2 regions of the Alteromonas stellipolaris genome follow, and region 2 is predicted to be linked to the other one. Evidence: riboswitches for the same ligand, from Rfam matches in the RefSeq annotation. Region 2 holds a riboswitch; the other holds the start of a gene.
The links. A riboswitch is a leader RNA that binds a small molecule or an ion and turns the genes downstream of it on or off. The one in region 2 is predicted to bind thiamine pyrophosphate.

Region 1: another riboswitch for thiamine pyrophosphate. It lies ahead of AVL57_RS09350 (TonB-dependent receptor); the one in region 2 lies ahead of thiC (phosphomethylpyrimidine synthase ThiC).

What each region holds. Positions count from the first base shown of each region.
Region 1 covers NZ_CP013926.1:2,210,427-2,213,584, forward strand. The annotation lists gene AVL57_RS09350 (TonB-dependent receptor) at 1-1,525, opposite strand, end outside; TPP riboswitch at 1,580-1,689, opposite strand; gene AVL57_RS09355 (acyl-CoA thioesterase) at 1,802-2,230, opposite strand; gene AVL57_RS09360 (GNAT family N-acetyltransferase) at 2,299-3,158, shown strand, end outside.
Region 2 covers NZ_CP013926.1:168,331-171,488, reverse strand. The annotation lists gene AVL57_RS00695 (TonB-dependent receptor) at 1-657, shown strand, start outside; TPP riboswitch at 1,311-1,424, shown strand; gene thiC (phosphomethylpyrimidine synthase ThiC) at 1,582-3,158, shown strand, end outside.

The DNA of each region.
Region 1 (3,158 bases), 2.0 Mb from region 2:
TATAGAAGAGTGCTGCTCGCATGGTTAGTTCAGGCACTAATAAAGGCCCTTTTACACCAAGCTCGTAATTCCAGTTATATTCTTCATCAAAGAATCGCTGCTCATCTGATACGCGCTCGTCAGGGTTATACCCTGCCCCTTTATAGCCGCGAGAAATACTGGCGTAGTAAAAGTGTTTTTCACCCGTATATTGCAATGCCACTTTACCGCCAGTCATCGTAGTATCATGACTGCTTTCAAGGCCATTGTTATCAGAGTAGTCAAAGCCGTAGTTTTCTACACGTAACCCTGCAACTAGCGTTAGGCTAGTGGTGATTGTAGATTCAGTCTGTAAATATACCGCTTTGGTGGTGGGTTCATACACACTGGTAAAGTCACCTGATGCATAGGTGTATTCACGCAACAAATCTTCTTCACTGGTTTTATAAAAAGCGCCAAGCGTCCAAGCCGTCGCGCCATTAAATAACGCGGCACTGTCTGAAGATACAAAGCGTACTTCTGCTGTTTGTGTGTCTACATCACGGAAATAAGCGTCGAATGAAGTATACCCGAAAGGGTGAAATCCTTCGTAAGTCCAATCTTCGTCATATCCATAACCGATGTTATGGGAGGCGTGAGTGGCGACTAGAATAATATCACCGCCATTAGTCGAGGTAGTGGCTCTAGCACTCACAGCATGAGTTTGATGGGTGTCAAAACCTGGCTCATCAGATAAGGTCTGATTATTATTATCTAAAGAAAACGCATCATACCCATTGTCGATGTCATACCAACGATAAGTTAGTGCCAAAGTGCTTCTTTCGTCAATATTTCCCGCTACACTTATGCGCGCAGCAGTTTCATCAAGATTATTCGTATCATCACGTTTTTGCTCGGTGCCGTCACTGTTAACGACGGTATTTTCTACAAAACCATCACTACGGTTATGCATAAGTGCAACGCGATAACCCCAATCTTGATTGATATCGTTACCTGTAGCAGCTTCTACGCGATAACTATCTTTATTACCTGCTCTTACTTCAACATAGTCAGCACTCTCTGAGCCAACAGGGGTGCTAGAAAGCTTAACCGCTCCTGCTAAAGCGCCGGAACCAAATAAGGTGGCCTGAGGCCCTCGGTAAACTTCTAGTTGCTGCGTATCAAAAATAAGTCCTGCTGCTGCAAGACCAGAGAAATCAAATTCGTCAACGATGAAACTAACAGACGGATTAATAGGCTCTACAAACTGGCTACGTTCACCGATACCGCGAATTTGAACAAAGCGTCCGCGAGAAGCGCCTGCGGCGAAGTTCACGTTCGGCACACTATTTAGCACACTATCAATATGGGTAGGCTGGCGACTGCTTAAGCGCTTAGCACTCATAACGGTAGCACTTGCACTTAGCTGGTCTAACACGGTTTCGCGAAAGTCTCCGCTCACGACAACACGTTCTACGTCATCAAGTTGTGTTTCTTGCTGAGTAGTTTGTGCGCTAACTGAAAGCGATGCGGCAAGTAAAGAAAGACAAAATATAGGTTTTTGCATGGGATCTCTTATTCTTTTTTAAGAAAAAAGATCCGGGTGTACGGCAGGTGATACGACTATGTGGTCAACCATCCCTACGCCGGCATTATCCGGATCAGGTGTAAGGGTTCTCACAATGATAATGTGAATCTCAGTCCGCGGTACGGACACCCCTTGGTATATGCGTTCGTTATGAATAACGAATACAGCGGGAAGTCTACCAGTTACGCCAAAACCGTCAAGATATTAAACGGTTAACTTGGCGTAACAGTAGGCTCGCTATTCGTGTGATGTGGCTTATTTTTGCTCTTCTAATTCGAGATTGAGCTTTCGCACTTCTTCGTTAGTTTGAGATACTAACGCCTCAAGGGTTTTACCATGCGCTGCTGGTTGACGTGATTCTGGGTCTACTTTAACGAAGACGATATCATCGGCGAAACAAATAGTTTTTTTGGTGGCTTTATTGCGCACTAAACAACTGACCGTAATCGACGTTCTACCAACCGCTTTCGTCTCAAGACCAAACTCAACAATATCACCTTGCAGTGCAGGAGACTCAAAACTAATTTCCCCTATATGTTTGGTTACCAAACAATTGGTTTCTAATTGGCAAATTGCCCAAATAGCAGCCTCTTCATCAATCCATTCAAGCGCGCGGCCGCCAAATAAAGAGTTGGCATAATTTAAGTCGTTTGGCATCACTAGACGCCGAGAAAGAAAGCGCATTCGAATTCCTTTAGATAAGTAGTTACTATAAGCAGAGAAAGTCTTAATTATACCGAAAAAACACACCTATGGCGCCACCGGAATTGACTCAATGGTTATTTAGCCCTATTTATTCGCAAGCACGACATACTGAGCATCGCCGTCTACTCGTGCTTTCTGGTGAGTATGACTGGGTGAATAAGAGTTTAACGTCTATTTTGAGCGATATTTCCCCCTCACTTACCGTCAAAGAAATAGGCGCTGAGAACTCACTGCTCCGTAAACATTTGTTGGGTAAAGAATGCGATATCGGGGTGGTACATTCACATCAAGGGTTTAACCCTGGAAACCTCATGGCCATTGCAGGCACCATTCGATGGGGTGGCTGTCTCATTTTATGCTGCCCTACGCTCGACTCTTGGCATTTGCACACCCGCCCTAGTCACCTCTCACATGGTTTTACTGCATCACGAAGTCCGTATATAAAACGGCTTGTAGCAATACTAAAAAACGATGCAGATGTAGCCATTTGGAATTCCAACAACTGCCATATTCCTGATTCAGTAGCGAGTGATACCTTTGATTCGATAAACCGGCTAACCCCGATTACCTCTGAAAGCCCTATTAATCGGATAGTTTCAGAAAACGCACGCGCAACACAGCCAGTAGATGATGAACAAACCCGTCGGCCACAGTTCAAATCACTTGAACAGCAGGCGGCATTTGATTGCCTGACAAATAAGTGGTCGCAAGATAATCGAAAAGCTGTCATCACAGCGCCTAGAGGCAGAGGGAAGTCTGCGCTTGTAGGGCTGTTTGTTGCATCAAGGCTGAAAAAGGGCGAGAAAGTAGTGATCACAAGCGCCATTCGTGAAAACACGAGCACCCTTTTCAAGCACATTCGTATAGGCATAAATTCACCAAATTCAGAAGAAAATAAACTAGAAAG
Region 2 (3,158 bases):
CCTTTAGGCGGCAGTTTTAGCACCTACGACGCTGAAGTACTTCTTGCCTATGAAGCGGGCGCGAAGCTAACTCTAATGGACGGCAAAGCACAGTTAAACAGTAGTATTTTCTACTATGATTATACTGACTATCAGTCGTTTTCATGGGTAAACAATGCCGGTGTGGTTTTCAACGAAGACGCGCAATTTACCGGTGCTGAAGTTGAACTACTATTAAACCCTATTGATGCGTTAGACATCATGTTCGGCGTGTCTTACACCGATGCCGTTGTTGAAGACTTAGAGGTGGCTTCAGGCGTATTTGTAGACACTACCCCGCCGTACACACCTGAATGGCAATCATCTGGTTTAGTGCGCTACACATGGGATATAGACAGCGGCAGTATTGCAGCGCTAATCAGTGGTTCATACCAGTCTGAATCTTTCCACAACGCGAGAAACTTTACGGCGCATACCATTGAAAGCCACTTCAAAGCTGATGCACGCATTACCTGGACTGACAAAGAAGATTTATGGAGCGTAGCCGCTTACGTAGATAACCTTACCGATTCAGATCACGAATTAATTGGTTTTGACGTATCAGGTTTCTACGGTACATCACAAATCTCTTATGCGAAACCACGCACTTACGGCGTAACCGTTAGACGTAATTTCTAATCTATGAAAGGTTAGCTGCGGATACAGATATAAAACCGCTCAACGAACATCCTGTAAGCAAAGGCCCCTTTTGGGGTCTTTTTATCTTTTATTTACGTGAATTTAGTGTAATCAAACTTACCCCATTCTACCTTCTCGTTGCCCGTGTAAAGCTTTAACGAGAGCAAGCCAACCCCCACCAAATACATATCATTCGCGCTAAAGTATTAGTGCGTTCACCTTAGAAATCTTTTGCAGCATGGATGCTGCCAGCAGAGGCCCCCTCACCTCTCAACCCTCTCTAAAATTTCAAGTTTTGTTATAAGGGGGATAGTGTGTTCCTCAGAAATCTTCTGCAGCATGGATGCTGTAGAGAGGCCCCCTCACCTCTCACCGCCAAATTCCACCTTGAACAAGAGTGTTAGTGCGTTCACCTTAGAAATCTTTTGCAGCATGGATGCTGCCAGTAGAGGCCCCACACCTCTCAACCCTCTCTAAAATTTCAAGTTTTGTTATAAGGGGGATGGTGTGTTCCTCAGAAACCTTCTACAGCATGGATGCTGTAGAGAGGCCCCATGGATGGGTCTACGCCGTGTTTCTGAGGAACACACCATCCCCCTACCACGCCAAATCAAGGCTTGATATTTAAATTTCTTTCGCTTTATACTGAATATAGTTACTTGTCGGAGTGCTCAACTGAATTAATCCAGTGAGCTGAGACCGCGAAAGCGGGATCCGTTGAACCTGATCAGGCTAATACCTGCGAAGGGAACAAGAAAGTACAAAGTGGTAAGTCGTAAATTGTAAAAGTGAAACCATGTAGTATGGCAAGAATTTATCCTGCGGGATTTTGCCTGTAGTACCGGTCATGCTTTTGCGCCCTTTGTATTCTCTCCTCCACTCCTGACAAGCATTTTATAACCTAAACTAACAGGCGAAAATGCTATGTCGACTCGACGCGAACAGCGCCAACAGGCGCAAAACTTTATTAATCAATTGGCTGGTGAAGCCTACCCTAATTCTACTCGTCATTACGAGACAGGCAGCCGCGACGATATTAACGTTGCCATGCGACTGATTCATCAGCACGACAGCTTAATAGGCGGCACCGAAGAAAACCCCATATTTGAAAGTAACCCACCCATTGGGGTTTACGATACGTCCGGCCCTTACGGCGATCCAGACGTGACCATTGACGTGCAAAAAGGGTTAGCGCCGCTACGAGGCAACTGGATTAAAGCACGTGAAAATACATACGAACTTGAAGGCGTATCGTCACGCTTTGCGAAACAGCGTGAGCAAGATATTGTCACCGAAGATTTTCGCTTCACCCGAACGCTAAAACCACGTAAAGCCCTAGAAGGTAAAAACGTGACACAGCTGCATTACGCTCGCCAAGGCATTATCACGCCCGAGATGGAATACATTGCTATTCGGGAAAACATGGGGCGTGATGCATTAAAAGACAGCCCGCTAAGTCAGCAACACAAAGGCGAACACTTCGGGGCCAACCTGCCTTCGAACATTACCCCTGAGTTTGTTCGCCAAGAAGTGGCAGCAGGTCGCGCGATTATTCCTGCGAATATAAACCACCCTGAACTAGAACCCATGATTATTGGCCGCAACTTTTTAGTAAAGATTAACGCCAACATTGGGAATTCAGCGGTAACCTCGTCTATTGAAGAGGAAGTGGAAAAGCTGGTGTGGTCTACACGCTGGGGCGCCGATACCATTATGGATTTATCCACCGGCCGCAACATTCACGAAACCCGTGAATGGCTGCTTCGAAACAGCCCAATCCCTTTAGGTACTGTGCCCATCTACCAAGCCCTCGAGAAAGTAAATGGCGTGGCTGAAGATCTTACCTGGGAGTTGTTTAAAGACACCCTTATCGAGCAAGCCGAACAAGGGGTAGATTACTTCACCATTCACGCAGGCGTATTGCTTGAATACGTGCCACTTACCGCAAATCGAGTAACGGGCATTGTGTCGCGCGGCGGCTCTATTATGGCCAAGTGGTGTTTAAGTCATCACAAACAGAGCTTTTTGTACGAACGATTCCGCGATATTTGTGAAATTTGTGCCGCTTATGATGTATCGCTTTCTTTAGGTGACGGGTTACGCCCAGGCAGCGTAGCCGATGCAAACGATGAGGCACAATTTTCTGAACTTCGCACCTTGGGTGAGCTCACTAAAATAGCCTGGGAATACGATGTTCAGGTTATGATTGAAGGCCCAGGACATGTGCCAATGCATATGATTAAAGCCAACATGGAAGAGCAACTAACCCATTGTCATGAAGCGCCTTTTTACACGTTAGGCCCGTTAACTACCGATATTGCGCCAGGTTACGACCACTTTACCTCAGGCATTGGTGCCGCCATGATTGGCTGGTATGGCTGCGCCATGCTTTGTTACGTTACCCCTAAAGAACATTTGGGCTTACCAAACAAAGAAGACGTTAAGCAAGGGCTAATTACCTACAAAATTGCGGCACACGCGGCCGACTTAGCCAAAGGTCA